DNA from 3 places in the Ensifer sp. ENS09 genome. Region 2 is predicted to be linked to each of the others. Evidence: riboswitches for the same ligand, from Rfam matches in the RefSeq annotation. Region 2 holds a riboswitch; each other region holds the start of a gene.

Region 1 (6,751 bases), on a different contig from region 2:
TCAAGGTGTTGATGGAGAGCACGCTCGAGATCCCGAATGGTGGCTCTTTACGAGCCGCTGCTGCACATGTCCGGGATCGCAGGGATCCCGACCTTCTGCATGCCATGACCCTACGGCGATGGAGAGATGCCGTGCCGATTGCCAATACTTGGCGAAGCGGCTTGCGGATCGAGTTGCAGTCCGCAACGCAGCTGAAGCTGAAGGTTCATCCTTGACCGATCCATAGCTGGGTGGCTATGTGTCGTGCATAGCCATTCGGGTATGGGCTCCGTGACCGTGTCGGAGGATCCGACCCGCGACGAACTGACGGAACAGTCGAGGTCCGCGCATGTCTGAAAAGAAAGTCGGAAAGAACGCATCGAAAGCTGCTTCCGGTGCGCCAAGGGCAACGAGCGGACGCAAGACGCCGCCGACAAAGTCGGCCGATGGCGTCGTCCTCCTGACCGGCGGCAACCCGCAGATCGCCAAGGGCTATGGAGACGCGCCAATACAGCAATACATCGCTGCGATGCCGGGGTGGAAAAGCGATCTGGGCAAGCGTCTTGACCGGCTGATCGTTGAGGCCGTTCCCGGTGTCGAAAAGGCGGTCAAATGGAACTCTCCCTTTTATGGCATGGAAAAGGATGTCTGGTTCCTCGGCTTTCACTGCATGACGAAATACGTGAAGGTCGCTTTCTTCCGCGGCGCGCAGTTCAGCCCCATGCCGCCCGGCACGTCGAAACAGCCGGATGTGCGCTATCTCGACATCTATGAGGCCGACGAACTCGACGAGGCGCAGTTCCTGGACTGGGTCAAACAAGCCAGCGAGCTACCGGGCGAAAAAATGTAAAGCGTCGCCGCAGCGCGAAGCCGCCGCCGCCCGGAATGGCCAGGCGTGGCTTGCCTCCTCACAGGCGGCACCTCAATCGGCGGTGCCCACCATGAGGACCTGCATGACTGCGGTCATTGCAGGGTCGGTGCCGGCGGCATAGTCGGCAAAGCTCGTCGAGCGCGGGATGTCCGGCTGAAGCGGGCCTGCCGGAACGTCATAGGCGTAATTCAAGAGGAAACAGGTCCTGATCTCCGACAGGCTGCATCCGTGCTCCCAGTCGTGATAGGCCGTCGAATAGCGGATAGTGATCTTCGAGTTCGGCAAAACCGTGCGGCCGCCTTCACCCCAGAACTGCAGCCGGTCTCCCATCGGCTCGCCGACAAGAACTGTGCGCGTGCCGCCGAAATGCCTCAGGCGCGCCGCCGTGCTGATCGCGGCCGAAAACGTGTTTGCGCTGGTCAGCACGAACAGCCGTCCGTCAGGCGGCAGGATGGCCGGGAGCCTTTGCGAGAAATCGGCGGTCAATTCGTAGTTGCCGCCATTGTTGAACCGCAGATCGACGACTGCATTGCGTATGGGCTTTTTCTCCGCTTCATCCAGCATCTGGGCGAGCCCCTGCGACAGGCTCTCCGGCGTGGCATCCCTGATGCGGTTGATCTGGACATAGAGCAGATCGGGCAAGGGGTAGTGGTGCCAATAATTGGCGTCGGGGCGCGTGAGATAGGCCGGCAGCGTGACGTCGTCGAGCACGTGCCGCCACGCGGCGTCGCGATCGGTCTGCGACAGGGGACTGAAATCGCGGCGCGGCCAGACATGGGCGTTTAACGGTTCCGGCGCGCCGGGCGTGGCAAGAAGAGGGATCTGCGCGACGTTTCCATCCTTAAGACGGATGAGATAGGCGCTTTCCTGCGAGCTGTCGGCAAGGCCGGCGGCATGGAGGAGTTCCGGCGAAATTGCGATATTGGGGACGAATTCCCTGGCGAGATTGGCGGGTCCGCCGAAATGGGGCCGCAGCGCATCGACAAAGGCCTCCGTCGTCCGTCCATTCACCTCAAGGATCTCTCCGCCCAGAAGGTGCGATTGGTCGCCTGTCGCTGCGATCACGAACAGGCCTTCGGCAAACCAGCCGAGGCGGATCGGAACCGCATTGAAACTGTGGCCGCCGACAAGCCCGACGACACTGGTGGGCCCATTGTCGGCGAGCGCGACCGCCTTTGCAGCCGCCATCGCCAGACCGGCGCGGTCGAGATCGCCGGCCCGTTGTTCGATCGCATCAAGGGAGCCCGTAAACGCCGCCTGGGCGGCCGGCGAGAAGCTTCGGTCAACCTCGATCAGGCGCCGCAGATGGGCAAGGTCCTGCCTGTTGCGTTCCAGTCGCGAAGCTGCGGCCGGAAAGTCGCTCCGGGGATAGGTCTTCAGTGTTGGGTAGAGAATGACGGCAAGCGGCGCGACCACCAGGAGAAGCACGGCGGCCAACGTGATCGATGCAATCCGAACGCCGCGTCGCCGCCAAAACCTCTTGCCGCTCGGTGCCGGACCGTCCTTGCGGTTTTGCGTCTCGTTTCCCATCGATTGCCGCCCCCATCGGCGCGCCTCTTAGAAGCGCGATCCATCCCCACATTCGGCGCTCCCTGCCGGGCCGGCGGCATCCCTTCAGCATTGCCGCGATCCCTGTTCGGGGGCGCGCGGCAATGACGCAGGTCTGGCGATCGGCCAGACAAGACGTAGGAACGGTGGCTCGACAATTCCATGCTCGCCGCCGCGGAAAATCAGGAGGCCGGTTCGGTCCCGTATTCGTCGTGCCGCCGGTTCCAGACGTAGGGTTCTGTCTGCGGCCATCCCGCGGGAGAGGCTTCCCATGTTTCCTGGCGACCGTAGGGCGTCAGATCCAGATAGGTCCACATGCTGCCGAGGTACTCGACGCCGCGCGCACCGTTGAAATAGGTGCGGTAGATATGATCGCCCTCCCTGAGGAAGACGCTGACGCCATGGCGCTCGCTGGTCCTTGTCGGGTCATCCGGATCGGCGACCGTGGCTCCCATGTCGTGGTTGAAGTCGCTCGCCATGGAAGAGTACCAAACCGGGTGCTGCCACTGCATCCGGGCCTGGTATTTCTGCAGCGTCTCCAGCGGCGCACGCGAAATCAGCACGATGGACGTATCGCGTGCATTGAGATGCGCCGGATGGGTCATCGCGTCCACGACCCAGGAGCAGCCGTCGCAGCCCGCCTTCCATCCGGGCGCGAACATGAAGTGATAGACGATCAGTTGCCGCCGTCCGTCGAAGAGGTCGGCGAGGCTTACCGTGCCTTCAGGCCCCTCGAACGAATAGTCCTTGTCGATCCTGACCATCGGCAAGCGCCGGCGCTCGGCACTCACTTCATCGCGTGCGCGGGTGAGTGCCTTCTCTCTGGCAATCTGTTGTTCGAGTGCGGCTTGCCACTCGTCCATTGAAACGATCTTAGGCAGCATTCTCAATCATCTCCCTTTTGGGCGGTTTGCTTGAGGTGTCGGTGCAAGGCTGAACTCCGATCGACGGCATCCAGCCACCAGGCTCGGTTGGAGTGCTCGCGAAAGCTCGCAAACCGGTCTCATCGGCGCCGTCTCCGTTGCGTCCGGTTTCAATATGTTGTGAAAACATAACATGTCAAGCGAGCAGGACGAAGATCTGGTTTTCAAGGCATTGGCTCACCCGCGCAGGCGGTCGATGCTCGATCGTCTCAAGGGCGAGGCGCAGACCACGGGCATGCTCTGCGCGACCTTTTCAGACATGGATCGCTGCACCGTGATGCAGCATCTGAAGGTGCTGGAGGACGCCGACTTGATCATCGTCAGGCGGGCAGGACGCGAGCGCTGGAACTATCTCAATGCGCTGCCGATCAAGCACATTCACGACCGCTGGATCAGCGACTATGCCGCCCATGTCGTGACTATTCTCGACAGGCTGAAGGCTGATCTCGAAAGGTAAGTCTGAAGATGGCGTGAATTACGGATCGCTTAAACAGTGTTCATTTGTGTATAGTTTTCGACAATCGCCAATGTTCTCCCTATTTGAGGGGAGTGATGTTTAGTGAAATTACGAGACGCGAAAGAATATCTACCTTTCTTGGCAGGTGGTTTTGAAAGCGCCGCTTTCATGCTTGCGCTCCACTCGTTCGTTGAGTAGGGAATTCTCGTCGGTTTCCGAAAGGAAATAACAGGGAATTCGCCGCGGCTCGCCGCGAAACGAAACTGCCCCCGCAACTGTAGGCGGCCAGTCCTCTCTCGAAAATGCCACTGGGCGATGGTCCGGGAAGGCCGAGAGGGAGCCAAGACCCGTCAGTCAGGAGACCTACCGACACCTGTAACTGAACAAGCCGGGCGGGGTGTCCGGGGAGGTTGTCGATGTCGTTGGTCGCGCCACAAGTGCCGGCTGTCGATGTTCTCTTGAACATCGGTTCGATCATTGCGTCCTGGCTCGTCCCCTCCGATCCGCGCGATCAACAGATCGGAGACAATGTGCCATGACCGCTTCGTGTTTCCTGCTTGCCGCCTCTGGCTTCGCCTTCTTCGCCACCGCCGCTGCTGCCGAACCCACCGCCTATCCGCTGACCCTGGACAATTGCGGCGAGACGATCACCTTCGACAAGGCACCGGCGACTTCGGCGACCGTCGGGCAGGCGGCAACCGAGGTTCTCTATTCGCTCGGCCTCGGCGACAAGGTTACGGGCACGTCGGTCTGGTTCAATGACGTGCTGCCGGAATTTGCCGAGGTCAATGCCAAGGTTCCGCGCCTGGCGGACAACGACCCGAGCTTTGAAAGCGTCGTCGCCAAGAAGCCGGGGCTCGTCGCCGTGCAGTTCGTCTGGCACGTCGGCCCCGAAGGGATCGTTGCGACCCGAACCCAGTTCCACGAAGTGGGAATTCCGACCTATGTCCTTCCGGCCGACTGCGTCGCCAAGGACAACTCGGTGGGTGTGGACGGCACGCGAAGCGCGCTCTTCTCGACTGACAGCATCCATCAGGGCGTGCGTGAACTCGCGCAGATCTTCGATGTTCAAGACAAAGGCGAAGCATTCGTCGCAGAACTCGCCAAGCGTGAGGCCGACGCCATCGAGCAGGCCAAGGCGCTCAATTTGAAGGATGTGTCTGCGGCCTTCTGGTTCTCCAGCGCGGAGATGGACATCGATCCCTATGTGGCAGGTCGGAAGGGAGCGCCTGCCTACATGATGGATAAGCTCGGCATCCGCAACGTGGTCGGCTCGGACGAAGAATGGCCGGTCGTCGGTTGGGAAACGATCGCCAAGGCCAACCCCACCATGATCGTCATCGCCAAGATGGATCGCCGGCGCTTTCCGGCCGACGACTACCTGAAGAAGATCGAGTTCCTGAAGACCGATCCGGTTGCCAGCCAGATGGACGCGGTGAAGAACAACCGCATCGTCGTCATGGATGCGCACGCGATGGACGCCACGATCAGAACGGTCGCCGGCATCGAAGTTCTCTCGGCTGCGCTTAAGGATTTCGGGTTGGCGAAGTGAAGACCAGCCTCTCGCGGCGCGTCCCTGCTTCCCGGCTTGGCCGGGCAGCCACGGGGACATTGGCTCTGTTTGCCGCCGTTCTTGCCGGAACCTGCATCGGCGAAACGCCGATACCCGTCTTGACCGTTCTCCAGACCTTGGCGAACAAGATTTTCGGCGCGACCTATGGGCTCGATCCCATCGATGTCGGGATCATCTGGAACTACCGCCTGCCGCGGGCGATCGTTGCCGCCTGCTGCGGGGCGGGCCTCGCGGTTTCGGGCCTGGTGCTCCAGTCCCTCCTGCGCAACGCCCTGGCGGATCCCTACCTTCTCGGCATTTCCGCCGGCGCCTCGACCGGCGCAGTGGCCGTCACCGTCGCCGGCCTCGGGGCCGGCGCGGTCTCCATGTCGCTCGGCGCCTTTGTCGGCGCCGTGACGGCTTTCCTCATGGTGGCGATCCTCGCCCGTGCCGCCGGTGGCGGGGTCACCCTGCGCGGAACGGGGCAGATCGTGCTTGCCGGCATCGCCGGATCGCAACTGTTCAACGCACTGACCTCTTTCATCATCACCAAGTCGGCCAATGCGGAGCAGGCGCGGGGCATCATGTTCTGGCTGCTCGGCAACCTCAGCGGTGCGCGGTGGCCGGACGTCTGGCTGGCCGTGCCCGTGGCCCTTGTCGGGCTCGGGGCCTGCATCTGGTACGCCCGTGCGCTCGACGCTTTTTCCTTCGGGGCGGAATCCGCCGCGTCGCTCGGCGTACCCGTGCGCGTCGTCCAGATGGTGCTGATCGGCCTTACCGCGCTGGTGACGGCCGTGATGGTCAGCATTGTCGGCTCCATCGGCTTCGTCGGGCTCGTGATACCGCATGCGGCCCGGTTCCTGGTTGGCGTGCGCCACGGGCGGCTCGGCCCGGCAACCGCTCTCATCGGGGCGGTCTTTCTGATCGCCGCGGATATCCTGTCGCGGACGATCGTTCCTGGCCAGGTGCTGCCGATCGGCGTGATCACCGCCCTGGTTGGGGCACCGGCCTTTGCCCTGATCCTTATCCGCGGGAGGCGCCGATCATGATCCTGGAAGCACGCGATCTCGGCTGGTCCGTCCGCGGCAAGGCGATCGTTTCCCATGTCGATCTGACCGTGCGGCAGGGAGAGACACTCGGCCTTGTCGGCCCCAACGGCTCCGGCAAATCGACCTTGATGCGGCTGCTGGCCGGCATCGTCCGGTCGACCTCGGGCGGGGTGCGGATCAACGGGCAGATGCTGCACGCCATGCCGCGCCGCCAGGCTGCCCAATTGATCGCCTTCCTCGAGCAGCAAGCCGAGACGACGGAAGCGATCTCGGTTCGCGATGCGGTCGAACTTGGCCGCACGCCCTGGCTCACGCCGCTGCAGCCCTGGTCGGCCGAAGACGACCGGATCGTCAGGCAAGCGCTCGACGATA
Region 2 (6,751 bases):
GAGACGGTCAAGAGCGATTATCTCAGAGAGATGTTCACGTCGGATCTCGAAGATCCGAAGAGTTTTATCAACACCGATCCGAACGGGCTGAAATACCGCGAGATCGTCTCGTCCTTCAACTTCGACAAGGACGGCAAGATCGTCCGGGGCGAGGCAGGCCATATCCAGACCCGCCGCGGTCTCATCACCACGGTCGATCTCTTCCTCAACCAGTCGCTCGAAGAACGGGAAGGCGCCGACAACGGCGGCATTCGTCTTGCGCTCTACTTCAAGCGCAAGGCCCCGGAGATCAATACGGCATACGACATCCTGGCCGACCGCGCCCTGTTCGAGGTGATCAAGACCGCCTACAGCATGCCGGAGGGCTTGCAGAACGCCAAGATCGAAGCCCAGGCGGCCTATATCGAGCGCACGATCAACCTCAAGGAATTGCAGGAGCCCGGGAAGATCGACAAGCTGCTGCAGCGCTTCACGGCACTCTATGACGTCGAAAACAACCAGGACGTTTCGCCTGGTCTCGCGATCCTGACCGGCGGCGGGGGCGGCAGCGTCAGTGCCGAAACGCTGATGACGCTCTCGCAGCTACGCGCGGGCGGCCGCTGAGGCCTGCCGCCTGATGGCCGAGCTTCGGCTTGGCGGATGCATGGTAGCTCGCCGCGCGGGGCGGGCCGCCGTCATCGGTCAGCGCGCAACACCTTGTCGGGGTTCATGATGCCCGCGGGATCGAATGCGTGCTTGATGCGTTGCATCAGCTCGATTTCGATCGGGGCCCGGACCTCGGCGAGTTCGTCGCGCTTCAACTGGCCGATGCCGTGTTCGGCAGAGATCGAGCCGTTATGCCCAAGCACGATGCCGTGGACGATGGCGTTGATTTCGCGCCAGCGGTCGAGGAAGGCCTGCTTGTCGGCGCCGACAGGCTGCGAAATGTTGTAGTGGATGTTGCCGTCGCCCATGTGGCCGAAGGAACAGATGCGCGCGCCGGGAATCGCTTTCATGACGGCGGCATCCGCCTCCTTCATGAAGGCCGGAATGCTGGAGACGGGCACGGAGACATCGTGCTTGATCGAGCCGCCCTCGGGCTTTTGTGCCGGTGACATGCTCTCGCGCATGTGCCACAGCGCCTTGGCCTGTGTCTCGTTGGCGGCGATCACGGCATTTTCGACGAGGCCGGCCGCATATCCCTGCTCCAGCAGATCCTGTACCATCCGTTCCGCGCTTTCGGCGCTATCGGATGTCGAGATATCGATCAGCGCGTACCAGGGGTGGATCGTTTCCATCGGGTCACGAACGCCGGGGATGTGCTTGGCGGTGAATTCGACGCCGAGCCGCGGCATCAGCTCGAAGCCGGTCAGCGCCGGTCCACAAAGGCTGGACGCTTTTTCGAACAAAGCGAGCGCTTGCTCGACGGTGCCGACCCCGGCAAAGGCGACCTGATGTCCGAGTGGCTTCGGGAAGAGCTTGAGCACGGCGCCGGTGATCACGCCGAGCGTACCTTCGGCACCGATGAAAAGATCGCGCAGATCGTAGCCGGTATTGTCCTTTTTCAACCGGCGCAGCCCGTCCCAGATTTCGCCGGTCGGCAGCACCACCTCGAGGCCGAGGCAGAGCTGGCGCATGTTGCCATAGGCAAGCACGGCGGTGCCGCCGGCATTGGTGGAGAGGTTGCCGCCGATGCGGGCCGAACCTTCCGAGCCGAGCGACAGCGGGAACAGGCGATTGTGCTCGTCCGCCGCCTTCTGGATGTCGGCAAGGATGCAGCCGGCATCGGCGACGATGACATTGCCGACCGGATCGATGTCGCGAATGCGGTTCAGCCGTTCCAGCGAAAGAACGATGTCCGCCTTGCCCTCCCGCGGGATCTGCCCGGCGACGTGGCCGGTGTTGCCGCCCTGCGGCACGATCGCCGTGCGGGTGGCGCTCGCAAGCTTCATGATGCGCGAGACCTCGTCGACGGAGCCCGGACGCAGCACCATCGGCGTCGTGCCACGGTAAAGTCCACGCGATTCGACGAGATAACGCGCCTTGTCCGGTTCGGCCGTCAACACGTTGGCGCTTCCGACGATGTCGGCGAAGGAGGCGATGAATTCGGGAGAGGGAAGGGTGCTCATGGGCCTCACTTCGCATTGCGCCTGCGCGCGCTATCGGATCGGTCGATCTGAGGATGGGATCCTCGGTTCCTGGTCGGCGGCGATCATAACCGCAATGGGTGCCGTTCGGTGAGGGCGGGTGCGCGGAAAATGCCGCACGCCATCTTACCCTCGTGGTGCGGCTGCCCGCTGCAACCGATCGATGATGGCTTCCCCCAGCCCGTCCGAAGGGATGGCCCCGAAGGCGATGGTCTCTGCGCCGCTGGCATCCGCCCGTTTCATGTAGTCGAAGAGATTGGCGGCGGCTTCGCGCAGATTGCCGGTCGGGCTGAGGTCGAGAACGATGGCCGCCTGTTCCTCGCCGGCAATCCGATTGCCGCCGAAACGGATCAAGGCTTCGCCGGCATGCACCTCGGTGGCATCGAGCCGCACGGCAGCGCCGGGCGCATAGTGCGAGGCAAGCATGCCCGGCGCCTCGATCGTCGCTCCCGCCGTCTCCGGCCGGATCACCGGACGGCCGAGCAGGCGTTCGATCTCGGCAGCATCGAGGCCACCCGGCCGAAGCAGCCGGATCTCGTCGCCATCGACCTTGATGATCGTCGATTCAAGGCCGATCTGGGCCTGGCCGGCGTCGAGGATCAGCTTCAGTTTTCCACCGAGATCGGCCTCGACATGGGCCGCACTGGTCGGGCTGATCTTGCCTGAAGTATTGGCGCTGGGCGCAGCCAATGGCCGTCCGAAGCGGGCGATGACCCGGCGCGAGAAACCGTCGGGCATGCGGATGCCGAGCGTGTCGAGGCCGGCGGACGCCAGCGCATGAACCGTGCTGTCGGCGCGCTGCCGAAGGATCAGCGTCAGCGGGCCGGGCCAGAAGGCTTCGGCCAGCTGCCGGGAAACCGGATCGAAGTGCACATGGGCTTCGGCCATCGCCATGTCGGAGACATGCGAGATCAACGGATTGAAGCGCGGGCGCCCCTTCATCTCGTAGATGCGGCTGATCGCATCAGGGTTGGTGGCGTCGGCGGCAAGGCCGTAGACGGTCTCGGTCGGAATGGCGACCGGTTCGCCTTCGGCAAGAACGGCGCAGGCACGCGCGATCGCGCGGTCCGGTTCCCTATCCGTATCGATGATCTCAGCCATGCCGTTTCCTTTCCGACGCTTCCTTAACGGACGCACCGGAAAAACAGAACGATTTTCTTTGAAGCAACCGGTTCGGCTCAGAGGCTGCGGATGATGCGGCGCAACGCGTCATCTTTGGCGCCGAGCATCAGCACGTTTTTCAGTGCGACCTTGGGATCGTCGGTGCGAAACAGCAGACCGTTGTCACGAAAATTGCGGTTGATGACCATTTGGCCGGCTTCCGCGCCCGGTTCGATGGCAACGGCGAAATACATGCGCGAATAGCCGGGCTGGATGCCTTCGAAAAAATGCGTCTCGTGGCCGAGGTCGCAGTAGAAGTTGGCGAAGTAGAAGGACCAGGTGATGTCCTTGGAGGGAGTAACCGGCGTGCGCGCCGCCGTCACGTGACAGTAGCCGAGATGCGGCCGGCCGACGAGCGTGCGGTGGAAGATCATCTTCGGGAACTGGATCGAGGTGTGAAACCCGTTGATCCGCTTATGGGTCGTGTCGCCGGCGGTGTTGAGCTTCTTGCCCGTCCTGTCCGCAACTTCCTCATAGCTCAGGTAGCGCCGTTCGCTCGGCACCCATTGCCTGCGATTGATCCGGCCCGTGCGCAGGAATTCGGTATGAACCGCCGTCTTCGGCGGGATTGTCGGCGGCGCCTCGGCTGCCGCGTCGTAGTATCTCAACTTTGCCATGATCGTCAGCGCGCCATCTGCCTGCCTGCAGGACCTCTCTCGTCTGCCGGCTAGGCTAGCGGCTCATGGTTAATGAATGATTGCCTTCTGGCTGCATCATGAGCGTTCCCCATCCGATGGGATGTCGCAAACGGGCGAAGCTTTCCCGCGTCTGCGCCGCCCGCGCCGCAAAAGGCGGCAAATGCCCAAGACGTGGGCTATCTATATGTTTGTAGTGTAAAAATTCTAAGACAGGCGCCGTTGATGGCGGTTTTTCCCGTGTCGTCATTCTGGAATTGGATGTCGCTATCCGGCAGCTGCCAGGGCGGTTTCCGCGATTACATATCTTTACTCAAGGTGCCGTCTTCGAAGAGAAGTCGGAGAATTGGGAAGCCGGTCAAATCCCGGCGCTGCCCCCGCAACGGTGGTGGAGCGAAAGCCTCGGCAAAGGCCACTGGACGGTTCGTCCGGGAAGGCGCCGGGCTGGTCCGAAGGGACGGCTCCTGAGCCCGGAAACCAGCCTTGACGGACATAACCGTAACGGGTTGCGGCGGGCAGCCGGATCGGAGCCGACAACGCATGGGCGTGCGCTCGTGCGGGTTCCTGTCCTGCCTCTCCAAGACATGGCGCATGAGGACAGGACATGGAAACCAGAAACGATATGCTTCGAAAGCTGAAGGGCCGGCGCGACGGCTACAGCCTCGATCGGGCCTTTTATATCGATCCCGACTACTATCGGCAGGATCTGGAAAACATCTGGTACAAGGATTGGCTGTTCATCGGCCATGACTGCGAGATCCCGCGGGCCGGCAATTATTTCACCGTCCAGGTCGGCGACTACCCCGTTGTCATCACCCGCGATCGCCAGGGTGCCATCCGGGCATTGCACAACTCTTGCCGCCATCGCGGCTCGCGCGTCTGCACGCAACAGAAGGGCTCCTCGGCCAAGCTCGTCTGTCCCTATCACCAGTGGACGTACGAGCTCGACGGCTCGCTGCTCTTCGCCCGGCAGATGGGCGAGGATTTCGACAAGGCAGCCCACAGCCTGAAGCCGATCCATTGCGAAACGGTCGGCGGCTACATCTTCATCAACTTGTCGGAAAAGCCGATGGATTTCACGGCGTTCCGTGAGATGGCCTTGCCCTATCTCGCGCCGCACCGGCTCGGCGAAACCAAGGTCGCGTTCGAAAGCACTATCGTCGAGAAGGGCAACTGGAAGCTCGTCTGGGAAAACAACCGCGAATGCTACCATTGCGCCGCCAATCACCCGGAACTCTGCCGCACCTATCCGGAAGCCCCGACCGCGACCGGTGTGCAGGGCGCCAAGGATGATCCCGTGATCGCCGAACATTGGGCGAAATGCGAGGCCGAAGGCTTGCCGAGCGAATTCAGGATGTCGCCGACCGGCCAGTTCCGCGCCGCCCGCATGCCGCTCGTCGACAATGCCGAAAGCTACACCATGTCGGGCGCGCGCGCCGTCAGGCGGGCTCTGTCGGCCGATGTTTCCCAGAGCCAGATCGGCACGCTTCTGATGTTCCACTACCCGACCACCTGGAACCATGTGCTCGCCGACCACGCCATCACCTTCCGTGTGCTGCCGCTCGGGCCTGAACTTACCCAAGTGACGACGAAGTGGCTGGTCAACAAGGATGCGGTCGAAGGCGTCGATTACAATCTCGAGGAACTGACGCATGTCTGGACCGAGACCAACGATCAGGATCGCCAGATCGTCGAAGAAAATGCCTTTGGCATCCGCTCGCCGGCCTATGAGCCCGGCCCGTATTCGCCCGAGCACGAAGGCGGCGTGATGCAGTTCGTCGAGTGGTACTGCAAGTTCATGGAGCAGCGCCTTGCTGGCGACGCGGCTCCGCTTTCAAGGGTCGCCTGACATGCAGATGGCCCCTTCGTTTCACCATTTCGACGCGCTGCATGTCTGGATCGATCGGCAGCAGATGCTCGAATGCACATCGGCTGTCGTCGAGACCGCCGATGTCATGACCTTCACCTTCCGGGCCGAAAAGCCCGCCTGGTTCCGCTATCTCCCCGGGCAATTCGTAACGCTCGAACTGCCGGTCGCCGACGAGCCGGTCATGCGGACCTACACGCTGTCGTCGACGCCATCGCGGCCGCTTTCAATCGCGGTCACGGTGAAGGCGCAGGCCGACAGCATCGGCACCCGCTGGATGTTCGAGCATCTGAAGCCGGGCATGAAGCTCCGCGCCTTCGGTCCGCTCGGCGATTTCAGCTTCGTGCGCCATCCGGGCGACAAGTATCTGTTCATCTCGGCCGGCTCCGGCATCACGCCGATGATGTCGATGACGCGCTGGATGGCGGATTGCGTGCCCGAGACGGATGTGACCTTCATCTCCTGCGCGCGTCGTCCGGACGATCTGCTGTTCCGTTCGGAACTGGAAGTCCTGGCCACGCAGATGTCCGGGCTCAACCTCGGCTTCATCGTCGAGGGGCATGAGGCGCGCCACGGCTGGCACGGATTGCGCGGCCGCATCGACGGCGCCAAGCTGCCGCTGCTTGCGCCCGATTTCATGGACCGCACCGTCTTCTGCTGCGGCCCCGAACCCTTCATGCGCGGCGTGCGCGAGATGCTGAAATCGGCCGGTTTCGACATGGGCCGCTATCACGAGGAGAGCTTCCAGCCGGCGGCGGCACCCGCCGCGGAAGAGATCGCCGTGCGCGCCGGTGCCGGTGACGAGGGCGAGATCCAGGCGGCCAAGGTCGCCTTCACCATGAGCGGCAAGGAGGTCGAGGCCAAGCCCGGCCAGACGATCCTGCAGGCGGCGCGCGCCAACGGGGTGCGCATCGGCGCTGCCTGCGAAGGCGGCATCTGCGGCACCTGCCGGGTGATGAAGG
Region 3 (6,751 bases), on a different contig from region 2:
TCCACCGAAACCCCTCGAAATCTAGTGGCAAATATCGCGCATTTGAACTGTCGCTACTGACAGTTACGCAACCGCCGCGAGCCTGACAGCATCGCCCCATCCCCAAACTCGGATGGAGAAAACGATGATCAGGATCCTGAACGGAAAGACCCGCGCACAACACCCGGCGGCCGTCGACGACATGTTCCGGTTACGCAAGCGCGTCTTCCACGACTTCCTGAAATGGGACGTCCAGACGGAAGGCGAGTGGGAAATCGACAACTACGACCAGGCAAACCCGCTCTACGTGCTGTCCTACGCCCCGGATGGCCGCCTGCGTGGATCGCTGAGGCTGCTCCCGACGCTCGGTCCGAACATGCTGGACGACACCTTCCCGATCCTGCTCGGCGACAATCCTGAAATCCGTAGCGCCTCGGTCTGGGAATCCAGCCGCTTCTGCATCGAGCCGGAGATTTCGCAGGACCGCGCTTCGAACCAGGTGACGGTCGCGGCTGCCGAACTCATGTGCGGCGTCGGTGAGCTTGGCCTTGCTTCCGGCATCAGCCATATCGTCACAGTCACGGACGTGTTCCTCGAGCGCATGTTCCGCCGCATGGGATGCCCGGGCGAGCGCATCGCCGAACCGCATCGCATCGGCTCGGTCTTCGCGGTTGCCGTTGCATGGGAAGTGACCCCGGATCTGCTTTCACGGATGAAAGCGGTCGCTGCGATCGAAGGCACCGTTCTCGACCGCCCGATGTCGCTGGAAACCGCCCGCGCCGCGTAAGCGCGTCCGTCGATCGGCACTGTTAACGCAAACCGTCGCTTGTCGTTGCACGATCACCGACAAGCTCTATGATGGAAGGCGAAACAGGAATGCCGCTGGCAGCCACCCGCAGAAGTTGGCGCCGACCTGGCAACAGGAAGAGACTTACGCCCCGTGTTCACGCGCCTGAAACACGTCGCTGCGGCCCTTGTGCCTTTGGTTCTGATCGGTGCCGGTCCGTCACTGGCATCGACGGCCTGCGACCGACTGAACGCCCGGCTCGCGCAACTGCCTGACTACGTCGCCAGCAATGCCGATGCGCGCGACTATGCAAGCGCAATCTCACGGCAGAACATCGAACTGCGGCGGGCGAAGAACGACCGCCGCCGCGCCGGTTGCGGTGGCGGCAACGCCACCGGCTACGACGGCGGCGACCCCGACACCTGCGGCGGGCTCAACGGTCTTATTGCCGAGATGGAAGACAATCTGCGCATGCTGAAATCCGAGCGCGAGCAGATCGTCGCCGGCGGCAGCGACGACAGCCGGCGCCGCATCCTCGCAGCACTTGAGATCAACGGTTGCTATGGCGACCGCGAGGAGTTCGCAAGCGTCGAACAGGACGTGCCGGAAAGCCACCGCAACATCGTTGCCGACCTGCCGCCGGACGACGCCTACGGCCCGATGCTCGGACACGACGAAGACGGCTACGCGCCGCAGGAGCGCTACTATAGCGGCACGCTCAGGACCATGTGCGTGCGCACCTGCGACGGCGCCTTCTTCCCGATCTCTTCGGATGCGACGCCGGCCGATTTCCCACGCGATGAACAGGCCTGCCGGGCCCGCTGCCCTGGGGCTGAGACGGAGCTCTATTTCCACGACCTCAACACGGAAGAGAGCGACAAGATGGTCTCGGCCGTGACCGGCCGTCCCTATACCGAAATGCCCAACGCCTTTGCCTATCGCACCCGCGCCGTCGGCAAGCCCGGCCAGTGCGGCTGCCAGATACCGCAGACCGCCGCAACCACGCCGAAGACGACAGGAACGAAGATCGGCGACGACCAGTCGTCGATCATCGTCATCGAGACGAAGAAGCCGGAAGCGGCGGGCGAGACCGCCAAGGTGCCGGCCGAAGAGCGGCCCTATGATCCGTCGAAGAACAAGGTGCGCGTCGTCGGCCCCACCTACCTGCCGCAGGAAGAAACTGCGATCGACCTCAAGCACCCGAAGGGACCGGCCTATCAGCCGGTCCAGAATTGATCGGGCGAGGCCTTACGCCTTCTCCTTGCTGCATCCCCATCCTTCTTCGAAAACCAGGTCCTCGAGCGGAAGGCGCTGGCGCCAGCCCTTCACGGCGAGTTCCGGCTGCTGATAGAGGCGGTCGACATAGCCGAGGCAGAGCCAGGCGACGATCTCGATATGGTCGGGGATGCCGAGGATCGCCTTGATCTCGGCCTCGTGGAAGATGCTGACCCAGCCGACACCCACCCCTTCGGCGCGCGCCGCAAGCCAGAGGTTCTGCACGGCGCAGACGGTGGAATAGACGTCCATCTGCGGATTGTGGGTACGCCCGAGCACGACAGTGCCGCCGCGCGTGCGGTCGCAGGTGACGCAGATGCTAAGCGGCGCCTTGCGAATGCCTTCGAGCTTCAACGCGCGATACTTTCCCTGCTGTTCCGCCTCGAACATCAACGCGGCCTCGTCATTGGCGCGGCGAAACGCCTGCCAGACCCGCTCGCGCGTTTCTTCCGCCCGCACCAGCACGAAGTTCCAGGGTTGCATGAAGCCCACGGACGGGGCGCTGTGTGCCGCGGCCAGCAGGCGTCTGATCAGATCATCCGACAATGGCTCGGGCAGGAATTCATCGCGCACGTCACGACGTGTCTCGATGGCACGGTAGACGGCCTCCCGCTCTTGCAGCGAAAAGGCACCGGCAGCCGCAAGGCCGCCCTTCGGTTCAGTCAGCATCGTTCGATCCCCAACAATGCGAAAACCTCCCGCCGTCCACGCGGGGTTCGGTCTATCTCGCCAGGCCGGTCTTCTGACTTCGGTTCAACCGATCGCCTCACCTTCCCAGATCGATTGAAGATCCAGTGGCAAAACCTTGAATCAATTCAAGGCTCTTTTAGACGCGATCGTCCCCTTCACAGCGTTGGGCACGTTCCGGAATATCGACCGGATTCCCGATTCTCCCGCTTTCGCGGGCACCTGACCACGGCACTAAGTGCACAGGGAATTGAGAAAGACAAGCGGCGCCAACCCGGCGAAACCGGACGCGCCGCTCTCCACCTGCTTCTTTCTGCCTCGCCTCAGAGCGGAGCGACCGGATGCGGCGAGCCGTCGTAGGCGCCCCAGATCGACTGGTCGAAGCAGATCACCGATCCGGTCATCAGCCCGGATTCGGCCGACGACAGGTATGCGCAGGCACGCGCCACCTCGGCCGGATCGACGAGCCGGCCGAAAGGCTGGCTGGCCGCCGCCTTTTCGAGCCAATCGGCAGCCGCACCGTGAAACTCGCGCTGTATGCGGTCTTCGCCTTCGGACGCCATCCAGCCGATATTCAGCCCGTTGACGCGGATGCGGTTGCGCAGCAGCGCATAGGCCGTGTTCTTGGTTAGCGTTTCGAGCGCGCCTTTCGACGAGCAATAGGCGGCGATGAAAGGCTGGCCGGCCATCGCCGACATCGAGCCGATGTTGACGATCGTGCCTTCGGTCTTCTCGCGCCGCATGACTTTCACCGCTTCCTGCATCAGGAAGAACGGTGCGCGCACGTTGATCGCGAACATGCGGTCGAAGAGTTCGGGCGTGGTATCGAGGATGGTGCCACGGTCGGTGATGGCTGCGGCGTTGACCAACGCATCGACCCGGCCGAATTCGGCGTCGCAAGCGGCGACCACCTTGCGGGCGTCGTCCACCTTCTCCAGATCGGCTTCGACATAGACGACTTTCGCGCCATGTGCCTTGCCGATCTGCTCGGCCTTCGCCCGTCCCTTGGCGGCGTTGCGCCCGCAAATGACGATACCCTTGGTGCCACGCTCGGCGAAAAGGCCAGCAATCGTCGCGCCCAGCCCCTGCGTACCACCGGTGACGATGGCGATCTTGCCCTGTAATTGTCCACTCATCGAATTCCTCCCTCGGAAATGATCGTTTGAAACGGCTGCGGCTCCCGAGCGAAACACGCCGGGAGCCTGTCAAATGGTAGCTCGCGCGTCAGCTCAGCTTGCGCTTCGCCTGCGCCTCAAGCACCGCAAGAAACTCCTCCTCGCCCGTTCCCGCAGTGAGCGCCTCGCGCATCAATTGCGCCTGCGTCTTCGGCGCCAGCCCACCGATTGGCGGGTCTCGGTCGAGATTGGTCGGGAACGAGTAGCCTTCGGCACAGGAGGCGACGGCATTGGCCGCTTCCGCCTGCGACAGCTTGCCGTTTGCCAGCAAGGCCCGCAAGGCCGGATAGAGCGTCGCGCTCATCGTCAGTCGGTCGACGGTTTCCATGGCGCGACCGAAGGCCGAAGACACCTGCAGCAGGTTGGCGACGCGGCGGATATCCCGGGAGCGGTTGGTGCCGGCGGCATGGAAGAGCGCTGGGTTGAAGAAGACAACGTCACCCTTTTCGAGCGGGAGCTGCACGTGGTTTGCGTCGAAATAGGCGCGGAACTCCGGCCGGTTGAGTGCCAGATAGCCCGGCACATAGGTCTGGCTATAGGGGAGGAATAGCGTCGGCCCGCTTTCGAGCGGCATGTCGCAATGGGCAACCGCGCCCTGCAGCGTCAGCACCGGCGAAAGCTTGTGGACATGCGCCGGATACTGCTCGATCACGGCCGCGGTCTGGAAGCCGAGGTGATAGTCCCGGTGCGCCGATTGCGCAGCACCGCCCGGGTTGACCCGGTTGACCTGCGCCGTCATCTGGTAGTTCGGCCCGAGCCAGGCCTCGCTGACGAGCGCGATGACGGCGTTGCTGTAATAGGCGGCGAAATTCTCCGGTGCGTTCAGGCAGTGCTTTTCCAGCGAATTCCAGATGCGGTCGTTGGCGCCGGGCTTGGCGAAGTGATCGCCACCGCCGCTGTTGCTGCGATGTTGCTGTTCGATGATGGCGTCGAAGACCCCGCTTGCGACGTCGATTGCCGCCGTATCGGCATAGGCGCGCTTGAAGACCGCCACGCCGGGGCCCGTCGCCAGCGCCTCGTAGATTTCCGCCAGAACCGAACGCCGCGCCGCGCCATCGCCGCACGCCGCAATCAGCGCGGCGCTGTCATAGATCAGGACGTTCTTTTCGCAGCCGGAGGCATGGGGGTAGTCGGACAGATTGGTCTGGCGTTCGACTTCCGCCCGGAACGCCTCGAGATCGCAGGCCTCCTCGGTGAGCCAGACACGGTCGATCCGCTGGCGCGCTTTGTTGTCGGTCTTCATCGCGTTTCCTCCTCTGGAACATGCTGATGAACACGACTATAGGCGGCGGCAAAACATGATATAGAGCAAGAATCCATCAAAAATTCATCAGGAGCGCGCAACGATGGCCCATCCGTTTCTGGTCAAGGACATCGCCTTTCAGGCCGGGCTCAGCACCGCGACAGTCGATCGTGTGCTCAACGAGCGGCCGGGCGTGCGCCGCCAGACGGAGGCCCGGGTTCGCGCAGCCATCGAGGAACTGGAAAAGCAGCAGGCCGGCCTCGACATCCAGGGGCGCAAGTTCGCGATCGATATCGTCATGGAGTCACCGCAGCGCTTTACCAATGCGGTGCGGCGCGCCTTCGAGAGCGAGGCGCTGACCTTCGCGCCCACCGTCTTTCGCTGCCGGTTTCACTTTGCCGAGACGATGCGCCCGCAGGAAATCGTGCAACTGCTCGACCGGATCCGGCTGCGCGGAACCGACGGGTTGGTGCTGAAGGCGCCAGACGTGCCCGAGATCGTCGCCGCCGTCGCCCGCTTCGAGATGGGCGGCACGCCTGTCGTGACGCTGGTAACCGACCTGCCCCATTCGCAGCGGACGGCCTATGCCGGCGCCGACAACCGGGCAGCGGGCGAAACGGCCGCCTACCTTCTCGGCGAGCGCTTTTGCGGCGCGCCGGCAACCGTGCTGGTGACCCTTTCGAGCGGCCGTTTTCGAGGTGAGGAGGAGCGAGAGATCGGCTTTCGCCGGGTGCTGCGCGAGCGCTATCCGGCAACCCGGATCGTCGAGATCAGCGAAGGCCACGGCCGCGACAGTGAAACCGGGCTCCTGGCCCATGCAGCGCTTTCGGCCAATCCCGACATCAACGCGGCCTATTCGATCGGCGGCGGCAACCGCTCCGTGCTTGCGGCCTTCGAGCGCCTCGAACGCTCCTGCGTGCTCTATATCGCCCATGATCTAGACGAGGACAATCTGGCGCTGCTTCGCGAACGGCGCATTCACTTCGTGCTGCATCATGACCTCAGGACCGACGCACGCACCGCCTTTCGCACGATGATGCTGCGGCCCGGCGCCCAGGCGCCGGCGCTCGGGCCCCAACTTTCCGCCGTGGTGGTGATCACGCCCTATAATGTTCCGGAATAGAGCTTCCGCCGATCGGCGGGTAACGTTCAGGCCGCCGACTGGCCGTCGTTCTTCTCGGCCGGCAACACCATGTCGTCGGCCGTCTCGAAACGATTGCGGCCGCGCCGCTTGGCGAGATAGAGCGCTTCGTCCGCAGCCAGCAGCAACTGGCGCGCCGTCTGTCCGTGCCGCGGTGCAAAGGCAATGCCGGCGCTGCCGCCGACGACGAGCATCTGGCCGTTGAAGGCGACCGGCGTCTGCGCGTCGGCAATCAGGCCGGCCGTCAGGCTGCGGGCCTCGGCCTCGCTGCAATCGCCGAGAATGACCGCAAATTCGTCACCTCCGAGCCTGGCAACCGTGCCCTTGGGCCCGGCGCGATTGCGAAAACGCTCGGCCATGGCTACCAGCACGGCATCGCCGGCGGCGTGGCCGTGGCGGTCGTTGACCTCCTTGAACTCGTCGAGATCGGCATAGACGAGCGTGAAAGGGTGGGTATTCGCCCG

Evidence for each region. A riboswitch is a leader RNA that binds a small molecule or an ion and turns the genes downstream of it on or off. The one in region 2 is predicted to bind cobalamin.
Region 1: it holds a riboswitch for cobalamin, as region 2 does, so the genes downstream of both, IB267_RS15605 (ABC transporter substrate-binding protein) here and IB267_RS11040 (aromatic ring-hydroxylating dioxygenase subunit alpha) in region 2, are expected to answer to the same signal.
Region 3: it holds a riboswitch for cobalamin, as region 2 does, so the genes downstream of both, bluB (5,6-dimethylbenzimidazole synthase) here and IB267_RS11040 (aromatic ring-hydroxylating dioxygenase subunit alpha) in region 2, are expected to answer to the same signal.

The regions. Positions count from the first base shown of each region.
Region 1 is NZ_JACVBP010000003.1:120,859-127,609, forward strand. Features, by position in the region: gene IB267_RS33900 (hypothetical protein) at 1-106, opposite strand, end outside; gene IB267_RS15585 (DUF1801 domain-containing protein) at 329-829, shown strand; gene IB267_RS15590 (S41 family peptidase) at 902-2,380, opposite strand; gene IB267_RS15595 (DUF899 domain-containing protein) at 2,581-3,282, opposite strand; gene IB267_RS15600 (helix-turn-helix transcriptional regulator) at 3,455-3,778, shown strand; cobalamin riboswitch at 3,971-4,164, shown strand; gene IB267_RS15605 (ABC transporter substrate-binding protein) at 4,314-5,330, shown strand; gene IB267_RS15610 (iron ABC transporter permease) at 5,327-6,379, shown strand; gene IB267_RS15615 (ABC transporter ATP-binding protein) at 6,376-6,751, shown strand, end outside.
Region 2 is NZ_JACVBP010000002.1:584,514-591,264, reverse strand. Features, by position in the region: gene IB267_RS11060 (DUF1217 domain-containing protein) at 1-603, shown strand, start outside; gene IB267_RS11055 (FAD-binding oxidoreductase) at 675-2,108, opposite strand; gene IB267_RS11050 (L-threonylcarbamoyladenylate synthase) at 2,253-3,227, opposite strand; gene IB267_RS11045 (DUF6656 family protein) at 3,305-3,904, opposite strand; cobalamin riboswitch at 4,222-4,423, shown strand; gene IB267_RS11040 (aromatic ring-hydroxylating dioxygenase subunit alpha) at 4,527-5,771, shown strand; gene IB267_RS11035 (hybrid-cluster NAD(P)-dependent oxidoreductase) at 5,773-6,751, shown strand, end outside.
Region 3 is NZ_JACVBP010000001.1:499,256-506,006, forward strand. Features, by position in the region: gene IB267_RS02485 (acyl-homoserine-lactone synthase) at 125-766, shown strand; gene IB267_RS02490 (DUF2865 domain-containing protein) at 920-2,002, shown strand; gene bluB (5,6-dimethylbenzimidazole synthase) at 2,015-2,710, opposite strand; cobalamin riboswitch at 2,756-2,969, opposite strand; gene IB267_RS02500 (SDR family oxidoreductase) at 3,052-3,864, opposite strand; gene IB267_RS02505 (phytanoyl-CoA dioxygenase family protein) at 3,953-5,146, opposite strand; gene IB267_RS02510 (LacI family DNA-binding transcriptional regulator) at 5,250-6,269, shown strand; gene IB267_RS02515 (diguanylate cyclase domain-containing protein) at 6,296-6,751, opposite strand, start outside.